Lysinibacter sp. HNR: one gene and its partner. The main gene of each other region encodes a partner of the protein of the gene in region 2 in a complex. Links are inferred from orthologs where the notes say so. Each region holds a gene or a part of one and is shown on either strand. Other genes may lie near its edges.

Region 1 (4,731 bases), 540 kb from region 2 along the record:
AGGGACTCCCCCAAAACAGTCAGCTCGGATAGCGGTTGGAGAAGGTGCGAAGATCTTTTTTTACGCGCCGACCAGGCCCACCACATGAGCGCAAATAACGCACCTAAAAGGGCGATGATGATCAGGGTAGGAATAAGATTTTCCACTAGATATCTGCTTTCACTGGGCTCTGCTGAGCGTGCCGCGCCACCGTCTCGGGGTCAACAACTCGACTCTCCTCGTAGGTGAGGTACCCGTTGTGAACGGTGTAGCGCACGGATCCGCTCAGCGTCATGTCCAAGAATGGGCTGTTGTGGCTTTTTCCAGCCAAGTCGGAAATTGTGAAAACCGAGGAAACCGCCGGATCGTGGAGAACGATGTCCGCAACGGCACCTTCCCTCAGCACCCCTGAGCCCTCAAGCCGACCGATTCTGGCCGGGGCGGCTGAGAGCACTCGCGCCACATCACTCCAGGTAATGAGCTCAGTGTCCACGAGCGCGGTCTGCACCACTGACAGGGCGGATTCCAAACCGACCATGCCAAAGGCTGCGGAGTCCCACTCGCCGTCTTTTGTCTCGCTCGGGTGCGGAGCGTGATCGGTTGCAATGATGTCGATGGTGCCGTCGGCAACTCCGGCGCGGAGCGCCAGGACATCCTCATCACGTCGCAGCGGAGGGTTCACCTTGTATCTGGCGTCGTAGCTGCGCACCAGATCTTCGGTTAACAAAAGGTGATGGGGAGTTGCCTCCGCAGTGACACTAATTCCACGCGCTTTTGCCCAGCGAACAACCTCAACCGACCCGGCCGTGGAAAGGTGACAGATGTGCAGGCGGGCACCAATGTGTTCAGCGAGCAGCACATCGCGAGCGATGATAGATTCTTCCGCCACCGCCGGCCACCCTTTCAGCCCCAATTCGCTTGATAACGCCCCCTCGTTCATCTGGGCGCCCTGGGTGAGTCGGGGATCCTGGGCATGCTGGGCGATAACACCGTCAAAAGTGCTCACATATTCCAGGGCCCTACGCATCAAAAGTGAATCGTGCACACACTTGCCGTCATCGGAAAAAACACGAACCCGGGCACGTGAGTTAGCCATCGCGCCAATCTCGCTCAGGTGCTTACCCTCAAGGCCGCGTGTTACCGCCCCGATCGGACGAACCCTGGCGTAACCCGCCTCCATACCGAGTGAGTAAACCTGCTCGACAACCCCGGCCGTGTCCGACACGGGAAGTGTGTTGGCCATGGCAAAAACCGTGGTGAATCCGCCGGCCGCAGCGGCCTGCGTTCCCGTGAGCACGGTCTCGCTCTGCTCAAAACCGGGCTCACGCAGGTGCGTGTGTAAATCGACCAGTCCGGGAAGCGCCAGAAGGCCCGCAGCATCAATCACACGATCAGCAGATGCTGAGACGTTTCCCCCCAAAGAGGTAATCACCCCGTCAACAACAAGAATGTCCCCGGCTTCACCGCCGGGCAGTGTTGCTCCCCTCATCAGGATTGATTCACTCACGCTATACGCCCTCTCGTTCACCGGTCATCAACAGGTATAAAGCAGCCATACGAATTGACACACCGTTTGCCACCTGCTCACGCACGGTCGATCGTGCAGAGTCCGCGGCTGCCGAAGAAATCTCCAACCCTCGGTTCATGGGACCGGGGTGCATCACAATGCTATCCTCCCGGAGCCGGGCAAAACGAGTATCATCAAGCCCCCACCAGCGAGAGTATTCTCTTTCATTGGGGAAAAAAGCCGCGTTCATACGCTCTGCCTGAATCCGAAGAAGCATGACAACGTCCGGACGCACCCGCGCCAGGGTGTCATCCAGGTTATAGCTGATCTCTGCGGGCCAGGCAGCGGCACCGAAAGGAATTAGGGTTGCGGGAGCAACAAAGGTAACGTGAGCACCCAGCGTCTGTAGCAGCCACAGGTTCGACCTAGCCACGCGAGAGTGGGTGATATCCCCCACAATAACCACGGAGACCCCGTCCAGGTCGGCTCCCCGGCTCGCACCGCCGTGAATACGGCGACGCATAGTAAAGGCATCAAGCAGAGCCTGTGTGGGGTGCTCATGGGTGCCATCACCCGCGTTGAGGATACCGGCATCGATCCATCCCGTTCGCGCCAGCCGATGCGGGGCCCCAGACGCGGGGTGGCGAATGATAACTCCATCAGCCCCAATCGCGGCCAGAGTTTGCGCTGTGTCTTTTAGGCTCTCACCCTTGGAAACACTTGATCCCTTTGCCGAGAAATTAATCACGTCGGCGCTCAGGCGCTTTGCCGCGGCCTCAAAAGAAATTCGGGTTCGGGTGGAGTCTTCAAAAAACAAATTAACGACCGCTTTGCCCCGCAGAGTGGGAAGCTTTTTGACCTCGCGAAGCTGTGTATCTGCCATATCCTCGGCAATGTCAAGGAGGCGAACGGCTTCTTCCCGCTCAAGATCTTTGGTACTGAGCAGATGTTTCATGAGTCAATAACCACTTCGTCGGTACCGTCGATCTCCTGAAGACGAACGTTAATCCGTTCCGAGGTGGCGCTCGGAATATTTTTTCCAATAAAGTCTGCTCGGATAGGCAATTCTCGATGCCCTCGATCAATGAGCGCCGCAAGCCGCACAGCTCGTGGGCGACCAAAATCTGCAAGCGCATCAAGAGCGGCCCTGATGGTACGCCCCGAATAGAGAACGTCGTCAACCAGCACCACGGTTTTCCCCTCGACCCCCTCAGCGGGAATCTCGGTAGGGAAAGAAACCCTGGTGGGGTGGTGAGCAAGGTCGTCCCGATACATGGTGGTATCCAACTGCCCCACGATGCTTCGATTGAGGGGCTCAATGCTCTGGATGATGCGGCCGATTCGCTGCCCGAGGAAAGCCCCGCGGGTAGGAATCCCCAGGATAATGAGGTTGTCTACTCCCCTATTCGACTCAAGGATTTCGTGCGATATCCGAGTAAGGGCTCTACTAATATCAGCCTGCTGAAGCACAATGCGAGTGTTCATGCCGACTCCTTCCTCGCCTCACGGGACGACTTTAAAGGTGTCATGTGTCTTGTGTTCTAGCCTAACACGATTACACGATCACACCGACTGGGCAACCTTACCCAACACACCGTTAATAAATCCGCCGGAATCCTCCGTCGATAAACTCTTTGCGAGTTCAACGGCTTCTGAAATTGCAACCCCCACCGGCACCTCATCGTTAAAAAGAACCTCCCACACACCAATGCGTAAAACCGCACGATCAATGTAGGGCATCCGCTGCAGGGTCCACCCTTGGGCGTAGGTCTCGATAGTCTCGTCGATTTCAGCAAGATTATCGTTCACCCCGTCAACGATATCGCGGGCGTAAAGCCAAGAAGCCTGCCGATCAGGTTGACTTACCGCTCGCTCTGCCTCCGCCTGAAGAGATGCTGCGATAGATATCTCGCGTAGATCGGCCTGGTAAAGAACATCCAGAGCGCGCTTACGCGCTTTACTCCTGGCACTCATAGTGTGATGATACTCCCGCGTTATTCTTTGACGCGACCGAGGTAGTCACCGGTACGAGTGTCTACTTTAACTCGCGTGCCCTGATCCAGGAAGAGGGGAACCTGAATCTCATAGCCGGTATCAACCTTGGCCGGCTTGGTGCCACCGGTGGAACGATCCCCCTGAAGTCCGGGCTCAGTGTACACGATGGTCATCTCAACGGAAGGAGGAAGATCAACATAGAGGGGTGAGCCGTCGTGTAGCGCGATGGTCACATTCTGATTTTCGAGCATAAAGTTTACCGCGTCACCCACCGTTGCCGCCGGAACCGTGATCTGGTCGTAATCAGAGGTGTCCATGAAGACAAAATCGTCACCGTCCTGATAGAGGTACTGATAGTCTCGACGGTCCACGTTTGCGGTTTCAATTTTCATACCCGCGTTGAAGGTTTTATCGATTATCTTCCCCGAGGTAACATTCTTCATTTTGGTGCGGACAAAAGCGCCACCCTTGCCCGGCTTCACGTGCTGAAACTCGATCACGCTCCACAGGTTGCCCTCAAGTTTGAGAACAGTTCCGTTCTTAATATCGTTTGTTGTTGCCATGCTAAAAGTTTTCCGTTCAATTATTACGTATTCAGGTACAGGATATTCTGCAAGCGGTGCCTCTGCGAGTTTAGCGTTCAGAAGACGTTTCTCCCAATGAATTGCAGGGCGAGTTGATAGGATTCGAACCCAAACCCCGCGATAACTCCGGTCGCAACACCGCTAATAACGCTGTTGTGCCGAAAAGTCTCACGAGCGTGCGGGTTGCTGATGTGAACCTCCACCAGAGGAACCCCGGCATCTTTCAATTGTGCAGCGGCATCTCGGAGGGCGTAGCTGTAGTGGGTAAAAGCTGCGGGGTTCAGAATCACGGGAGCTTTTGTCTCCACCGCCTCATGAATCCATCGAATAAGCTCCGCCTCATCATCGGTCTGTCTCACATCGACGGAGAGCGGCACGCCCCTCTCTCGCGACAGAATTGATGCCAAGGCGTTAAGGTCTCGGGTGAGATCATCTAAATTTGCCGATCCATATACCTCCGGTTCACGACTTCCTAAACGCCCAAGATTTGGTCCGTTCAGAACAAAAACTGTGCTCATCTTTTGTCTCCCGAAGTTAGAACCTAGCTCGCAATCTCCTGATACGCCGTAAACAAGAGCGTCTCATCAGGACCGGCAAGCACCGTTGGTTTACCAATTCTATCGAGCACAACAAACCTCAGCATACCGGCACGAGCCTTCTTATCAC
Region 2 (8,038 bases):
GTGGTGCCACCCTTTGCCTGGCCGCTACGACCCGGGTGGTGTTGCTTGCGGTACTTGACTCGACGTGGAATCAGCATGCTTTACTTCTCCGCTCCTGCTACAGCTGGTGCCTCTGTCTGCGCGTTGTTGTTACGCGGCGCACGACGGCGGTCACCACGCTCGGGGCGAGACGACTTTTGAGCCGCCTGCTCACGAGCAAGTTCTTTATTGGTGATGTCACCCTTGTAGATCCAGACTTTGACACCGATACGACCAAAAGTGGTCTTTGCCTCGTAGAAGCCGTAGTCAATGTTTGCACGAAGGGTGTGCAGCGGCACACGTCCCTCGCGGTAGAACTCTGAACGGCTCATCTCGGCACCGCCCAGACGACCGGACACCTGGATACGAACACCCTTGGCACCGGCGCGCTGCGCACCCTGCAGACCCTTGCGCATCGCGCGACGGAAGGCCACACGGGCGGTGAGCTGCTCGGCAATGCCCTGTGCTACCAGTTGAGCCTCAGCCTCGGGGTTTTTAACCTCGAGGATGTTGAGCTGAATCTGCTTGCCCGTGAGCTTTTCGAGGTCTGCACGGATACGCTCCGCTTCAGCACCACGACGACCGATAACGATACCGGGGCGGGCGGTATGGATGTCCACACGCACGCGATCCCGAGTGCGCTCAATCTCAATGCGAGCAACACCCGCACGGTCAAGAGTCTTGGCGAGCAGCTGACGGATCTTGATGTCCTCTGCAAGATAGTCTGCGTAACGCTGACCCGGCTTGGTGCTGTCGGAGAACCAACGCGATACATGATCGGTGGTGATTCCCAGACGGAAGCCGTAGGGGTTTACTTTCTGGCCCATATTATTTGGCTCCCTTCTTCCCGTCCGTGACCTCATCCGGTGTCGAAAGGACAACCGTGATGTGGCTGGTGCGCTTGTTAATGCGGAATGCGCGTCCCTGTGCTCGCGGGCGGAAACGCTTAAGGGTGGTACCCTCATCAACGTATGCCTTTGAGATGAATAGATCCTGCTCATCCAGGAACGTATTTGTCGCGTCTGCCTTCACCCTGGCGTTGGCAATTGCCGAGGTGACCAGTTTGAATACCGGCTCGCTCGCACCCTGGGGGGCGAACTTGAGGATAGCAAGAGCCTCCTCAGCCTGCTTGCCGCGGATCAGGTTAACGACGCGGCGAGCCTTCATGGGGGTTACGCGGATGTGACGAACGCGTGCGATCGACTCAACCATTCTTTCTCCTCCTTCACGTCGCCGCTTAGCGGCGACGGCCCTTCTTGTCGTCCTTCACGTGTCCACGGAAGGTGCGGGTGGGAGCAAACTCTCCGAGCTTGTGCCCAACCATGGTTTCGGTAATAAACACGGGAATGTGCTTACGTCCATCGTGTACCGCGATGGTGTGTCCCAGCATTGCCGGGATGATCATGGAACGGCGCGACCAGGTTTTGATCACATTTTTTGTATTGGCCTCGTTCTGGGCAACAACCTTACTGAGCAGGTGGTTGTCAACGAAGGGGCCCTTCTTAAGACTGCGTGGCATCTTCTAAAACTCCTACTAGCGCTTCTTGCCGACGGTGCGACGACGAACGATGAGCTTGTCACTCTCTTTGTTGGGACGGCGTGTGCGGCCTTCCTTCTGACCCCAGGGGCTGACGGGGTGACGACCACCGGACGTCTTACCCTCTCCACCACCGTGGGGGTGATCAACAGGGTTCATGGCAACACCACGAACGGTGGGACGAACGCCCTTCCAGCGCATACGTCCGGCCTTACCCCAGTTGATGTTGGACTGCTCAGCGTTGCCAACCTCGCCGACCGTGGCCCGGCAGCGAGCGTCTACGTTGCGGATTTCTCCCGAGGGCAGGCGAAGCTGCGCGTAGGGACCGTCCTTAGCAACAAGACGCACCGAGGTTCCCGCGCTACGTGCCAGCTTGGCTCCCCCGCCCGGCTTCAGCTCGATGGCGTGAATAACGGTACCCGTGGGGATGTTACGCAGCGGGAGGTTGTTACCCGGCTTGATATCGGCTCCGGCACCCGACTCAACGATGTCGCCCTGCGACAGCTTGTTGGGGGCGATGATGTAGCGCTTGGTCCCGTCCACGTAGTGGAGCAGGGCGATACGTGCCGTGCGGTTGGGGTCGTATTCAATGTGGGCGACCTTAGCGTTTACACCGTCTTTGTCGTGACGACGGAAGTCGATCACGCGGTACTGACGCTTGTGTCCACCACCGATGTGACGGGTCGTGATGCGACCCGAGCTGTTACGACCACCGGTTTTAGGGAGCGGGCGGAGAAGCGACTTCTCCGGGGTCGAGCGCGTGATCTCAGCGAAGTCAGCAACACTCGAACCGCGACGACCGGGCGTCGTGGGCTTGTACTTACGAATAGCCATGTGTGTATTCCTCTTGACTTCCTGGCCTAGCTAACGACCGTGAAGATGTCGATGGAGCCAGACTTGAGCGTCACAATGGCACGCTTGGTGTCTTTGCGCTTGCCCACTCCAAATTTTGTGCGACGCGTCTTACCCTTGCGGTTCAGCGTGTTGATCGACGCTACCTTGACGTTAAAGACCTTTTCAATAGCAAGCTTGATCTCGGTCTTGTTGGAATCGGGGTGTACCTCAAAGGTGTACTGCCCGTTGGTGTCGATCAGCGAGTAGCTCTTCTCAGAGACAACCGGAGCGATGATGACGTCGTGTGGATTCTTGTTCAGGCTCATGCCGAAACCTCCTTCTTAGCACCGCTCGTCTTTGCCTCGACAAAGCCATCGAATGCCGCCTTGGTGAAGACGATGTCGTCGCTCACGATCACGTCGTACGCGTTGAGCTGATCCCAGCTGATCACGTGGAGGTCTTCGATGTTGCGAACACTCTTCTGTGTGAGGTCGTCGCTGCGGTCGAGCACCATGAGTACTCGGCGTCCGGGCGCGACCTGCGACAGCAGGGCAATAGCGGTTTTGGTTGACGGTACGTCTTCAATTCCCAGGGACTCAACAACGTGGATACGCTCGCCGCGTGCGCGGTCTGACAGCGATCCGCGGAGGGCCGCGGCAATCATTTTCTTGGGTGTCCGCTGCGAGTAGTCGCGAGGCGTCGGCCCGTGAACAATTCCACCGCCCGTCATCTGAGGGGCACGGATTGAGCCCTGACGGGCACGGCCGGTTCCCTTCTGCTTAAACGGCTTGCGACCCGCACCGGATACCTCACCACGACCCTTGGTCTTGTGGGTTCCCTGGCGAGCTGCCGCACGCTGAGCGGTAACAACCTGGTGGATAAGCGGAACGTTGGTCTCAACGTCAAAAATAGAAGCGGGCAACTCTACCGTGCCGGTCTTCTTTCCCTGCGCGTTGATGAGATCAATCGTGGTTGCGTTAGCCATGAACTACGCCCCCTTCACAGCGTTGCGAACGAATACAAGACGGCCACGAGCACCGGGAACGGCGCCCTTGACCAGAATGACGTTCTTCTCGGTATCAATGGAGTGAACCGTGAGGTTCTGAACCGTCACTCGGTCTCCACCCATGCGACCCGCCATGCGCTGTCCTTTAAAGACACGACCGGGGGTTGCTGAAGCACCGATAGAACCGGGCTTACGGTGGTTGCGATGTGCACCGTGTGATGCACTCACACCCTTGAAGTTGTGACGCTTCATTGTTCCGGCAAAGCCTTTGCCCTTGCTCGTGCCCACAACGTCAACCAGCTGACCCGCCTCGAAGGTGGTGTCGATGGTGAGTTCCTGACCGGCCGAGTAGTCGGATGCGTCCGGAGTACGGATTTCGGTGAGGTGGCGACGCGGCGTAACACCGGCCTTGTCGAAGTGGCCCTGAGCGGGTTTGTTCACCTTGCGGGGGTCAATTTGACCGGCGGCAATCTGAACCGCACTGTATCCGTCAATTTCGGGAGTGCGAACCTGGGTTACCACGTTCGGAGTGATTTCGATAACGGTCACGGGTACGAGTTTGTTGTTCTCGTCCCACACCTGGGTCATGCCAAGCTTGGTGCCCAGCAGACCCTTGTAGGTCTTTGCAGCAGTAGACATGATTCCCCTAGAGCTTGATCTCGATGTTAACATCGGCGGGCAGGTCAAGACGCATCAGTGAATCGACAGCCTTGGGTGTCGGATCCACGATATCGATGAGACGCTTGTGAGTGCGCTTTTCAAAGTGCTCGCGACTGTCTTTGTACTTGTGAGGGGAACGGATAACTGCGATCACGTTCTTTTCTGTGGGAAGCGGCACCGGACCGATGACGGTGGCACCCGCGCGGGTTACCGTGTCAACAATCTTGCGTGCCGAGGTGTCGAGACCGGCGTGGTCATACGACTTAAGTCGAATGCGGATCTTCTGTCCCGCCATGTGTGACTCTCTCTTTCTGGTTGCGTCGTATGGTTTTCACCACATTGGACGACTTGCGGACTATAACGTGGAACACTCTCATGTCACACCGCTGTTCTTATATCAAGACTCACGCTCTCACCTCACAACGGCACAGGAGTATGTTCGTTGAGCGAGATGGGATTATGAGCAGTGTTCTGCTACCCGCGGCCTAGCTGTTCTTTTGAGTAGTCTCAATCAAGCTATGCACTGCCTGGCAGTGATTCGCGAGCACGAGGCATCACGAAATACTGAACTACGTAATTCTGCCATAGAAATAGATCATTATGCAACCCGGGCGTGTCGCTTCTTAAGCCAGTCCCGCTCAAAGCCCGCCAAGCAACAGACGGGGGATCTGTACCCGGTTACGCTCCGGAGACTCACAGAGGGGTTCACGCGGGAACCTATCCACAGTTGTACACAGGAACGATGTACACATAGGCACCCCCGTGACGTGGATATTAGCGTAGGTTACACAGCTCCAACTGGTCTCTCGTTTCGTTTGTTCTTGAGAAAGGCTAACCGCCGTGTATGGCACAGAAGATGCGCTCCTCAAACAGGCTGCTTTTCTCAATCAGCAGATGGCTCAGGCCCGGGATCTACACGACCAGTTAGAGAGGTTTCTAACACACACAACGTGGAATGCTTCATCCGCAACGGCCTTTTGCACACGCGCCCGTTCGCTTAACACGCTGCTCTTGGCCCTGGTTGGTCGGTGTGAAGAGGCCCTACACAGCCTCAATCGACACGTATCCGAGGTGAAACGTGTCAAAGGCCTTATATCGGCAGCGGAGGCACACGTTCAACAGCGCGTGGCTGCAGCCCGCGCTCTCGTAGAACGAGCTCAGCGAGCTATCAGAGACCTTCCCGCAGATCAGGTTTCTCTCGGCGACAGGTTGCTCATTTTCCCAACTGCTGAGACTCATAACCTAGCAACAGTATCGGTGCTTGAGTTTGAGGGCAAGCGGGTGACAACCGATAGCTTTTTACAAGCTACCCGCATTGCCTCGTTGCGGCAGCCCCAACCCGGTTCCCTTGAGTGGCTTGAATTGAAACAGCTGTTTGACTCACGGGGATGGTAGGGCTGCTATCGAGGCAGGGCCACCTGAATCAGGCTGCTCTGACCGCTTTCTACCAGATACCCTCGTCCCGGCGGAAAATCTGAGCGTTTTATCCTGTTGGTCTGAATTCGCAGTGGGTTGGGGGCGTCATCCTCGTCTGGCTGCAAGAAAACCCCATTACGAACACTCTTTAGTTGAGCGTGAACACCCCACGATTGAGAGACGGTATTGGGATCACACATAATCACGGTGTGGGCACCGGAGCTTCGGGCAACCTTAAGTAGCTGAGACACGGCCCCGTCGGCGGGCGTTCCCTCAAGCTCTGCAACGTCATCAATGACGATAAATATCTGACTACTGTTCTGCAGGTTCTCAGAGACACTGTTTTTGCCGGACACCCGTTCTCTTTTTTCGCCGGGCCTCTGCTCACTATTGTCACCAGATGCCCACGTGTTGTTCTCGGATCCCTGCGCGTTACTCTCGGACTGGCGGGGAGGCTGCAGCGCAGAGCCAAAAATAGTGTCCCCCTCGTACAGACCAACACCTGCACCGTGAGCGGCAGGCCCTCCGCTAAGCCTCGTAACCAGCTTATGGGCAAGGTTTTCCACGCCGTTGATGCTCCTACATTCTTCTGTCCAGGGTAAGTTATGCAGGCGAGTTGACCGAGTGGAGAGCAGAAAGGTATTTGCCTGTGGATTTTTCACGCACCGATTGAGATATATGGTCTCAATCGCTGTGCTTCGCCCTGACCCCTGCTGCCCCATCACTGTAAAAAGTCCCGTATCGGAGATGCTCGCGGGCTGAAGAGTGAGGTCATCTAGACCAACCACCAAACGCCCGTCGTGTGTGGTGGGCAACTCGGTACGGACAACAGAAGTGGGAAGCGTCATAATCTCCGGAACCGGGGTCACGCCCCGAGCCACAAGCCTCTCCCCTAATTCTTCAATACGAGTGGATTGCGCAAGAAGAGACTCCGTACCGCCGTATATAGCAAGCTGCACCTCGTGCATCTCCGAGCCTTCACTCCTTTTACGCACGAGGGCCCGCCCCTGGGACATTCCCTTGGGAGCACCGAGAGTTCTTTTGACCGCACCGCTATCACTGTCAACACCGGCCCGGAGAATAATCTGCTGTTGAATATTTGCGTTCAGCGCCCTGTCGATGTCTTCAAGACGATCCAGGGTAAAGAAACAGTGAATACCCACCTGACGTCCCTCTGCCAAGAGGGCAGCAAAAGAACGGTAGGGATTATCGCCAGCCACAAGTTCATAACGCTGACGCATCGCACCCAGGCCATCAATCAGCAACACTATTCTGTGTTCGTGTTCCTCCTCCGAATGAGAACGATACTCTGTGAGAGTACCCGCCCGCAGCCGAGAGTATCTGTGCTGTCTTTGCCGAAGTTGCGCTATTAACTCCCGGAATAAGCGTCGGAGCCGGGCATCATCCCTGCCCGGTATAACGGAGCCGACCGTGGGAAGGGTGGTGAGCGAATCGAGCGCACCTCCTTCATAATCAAGAATATAAATATCCGTTGGGTCGTCACGAACCGTCCGCGTAATCGCAATTGCCATGGTACGTAACGCTGTGCTCTTGCCACTACCCCCGCCACCCACGATCGCAACACCACCAACAGTGTCCAAATCTATACTGTAGGGATTTTGCCGCTGGCGCTGCGGTTCGTCGGCCATTCCGATCACGATCCCGCGCTCCGGGATGCTGGGCAGCCTCTCCAAAGCCACCATACTCGGGAGCGGCTCTAGCCACGGCCTGCGCGGTGGCGTAAGCGAGGCCTTCGTGTAGGCACACAGAATATTCTCTAAGAGCTTCTCAATATCGCGCTGCGCACTAACCCGCTCCAGGGCGCCGCCGGGGCTGGAGGGTTTTAACGAGGTTTTCCATGCCTTTGTCGCCCCAAACCCAAGGTTTTCTATGCGTATTGCTGGGCGAGTTGATGCCCGACCCGAGCGGGAGCCGAGGTATCCGGTTTGGAAATGAATGAGCTGCCCCGGGCCAATCCTCACCGCTCCACGTCCTGGAGTATCGAGATTAAAAAGAGCGGCGTCTTCCGTTCCGACGATATCAGCACTATCCGCCCGATCCGCAACGCGTAAAGCAATACGAAGGTTTGTGTTTGCCCGCAGACTGTCGGAAATCACATCGGCGGGACGCTGCGTTGCCATCACCAAGTGTACCCCCAATGATCGCCCGCGCTGAGCAACATCAACAATCCCACTAATAAACTCAGGCATTTCAGCGACAAGAGCGGCTAGCTCATCGATAACTATCATCAGAATCGGCGGGGTCATCACATCACCTCGCGTTTCCAGAGCAGCCAGGTCTTTAGCGCCCCTGCTGTTAAGCAGCCGTTCCCTGTGTACTAGCTCGGCCCGCAACGACGTGAGCGCCCTACGCACTAGGTGTTGATTCAGGTCGGTAACAAGACCAACCGTGTGCGGAAGCTTAACACACTCCGCGAAGGCCGCCCCACCCTTGTAATCAATAAGCAAAAAAGTGAGCCGATCGGGGCTGTGATGAGCGGCCAGGCTCATGATCCAGGTTTGTAAAAACTCAGACTTACCCGAGCCCGTGGTTCCACCTACGAGGGC

What was found. The genes of interacting proteins can lie anywhere in the genome.
Region 1: the proteins of rpsJ (region 2) and nusB are in contact, whole or in part, in a solved structure (PDB 3D3B), measured with the Escherichia coli proteins. The link is inferred for Lysinibacter sp. HNR from one-to-one orthologs.

Annotation. Positions count from the first base shown.
Region 1 is NZ_CP121684.1:1,609,321-1,614,051, forward strand. What follows is about bases 1,756-4,731. They hold nusB (transcription antitermination factor NusB), read right to left. Parts: upstream 3,461-4,731; coding sequence 3,050-3,460; downstream 1,756-3,049. Other genes in these bases: FrondiHNR_RS07270 (aspartate carbamoyltransferase catalytic subunit), read right to left, coding at 1,756-2,441; pyrR (bifunctional pyr operon transcriptional regulator/uracil phosphoribosyltransferase PyrR), read right to left, coding at 2,438-2,971; efp (elongation factor P), read right to left, coding at 3,481-4,044; FrondiHNR_RS07290 (type II 3-dehydroquinate dehydratase), read right to left, coding at 4,122-4,583; aroB (3-dehydroquinate synthase), read right to left, coding at 4,607-4,731. In the rest of the region: FrondiHNR_RS07260 (hypothetical protein), read right to left, coding at 1-146; FrondiHNR_RS07265 (dihydroorotase), read right to left, coding at 146-1,486; more of FrondiHNR_RS07270, read right to left, coding at 1,488-1,755. UniProt on the Escherichia coli protein: Part of the processive rRNA transcription and antitermination complex (rrnTAC). The complex forms an RNA-chaperone ring around the RNA exit tunnel of RNA polymerase (RNAP).
Region 2 is NZ_CP121684.1:2,150,918-2,158,955, forward strand. The notes cover bases 2,697-5,444. They hold rpsJ (30S ribosomal protein S10), read right to left. Parts: upstream 4,351-5,444; coding sequence 4,042-4,350; downstream 2,697-4,041. Other genes in these bases: rplW (50S ribosomal protein L23), read right to left, coding at 2,697-2,715; rplD (50S ribosomal protein L4), read right to left, coding at 2,712-3,374; rplC (50S ribosomal protein L3), read right to left, coding at 3,378-4,034; FrondiHNR_RS09835 (hypothetical protein), read left to right, coding at 4,896-5,444. Also shown: rplP (50S ribosomal protein L16), read right to left, coding at 1-77; rpsC (30S ribosomal protein S3), read right to left, coding at 81-845; rplV (50S ribosomal protein L22), read right to left, coding at 847-1,230; rpsS (30S ribosomal protein S19), read right to left, coding at 1,256-1,537; rplB (50S ribosomal protein L2), read right to left, coding at 1,553-2,389; more of rplW, read right to left, coding at 2,416-2,696; more of FrondiHNR_RS09835, read left to right, coding at 5,445-5,450; FrondiHNR_RS09840 (FtsK/SpoIIIE domain-containing protein), read right to left, coding at 5,456-8,038. UniProt on the Escherichia coli protein: Involved in the binding of tRNA to the ribosomes. Part of the processive rRNA transcription and antitermination complex (rrnTAC). The complex forms an RNA-chaperone ring around the RNA exit tunnel of RNA polymerase (RNAP).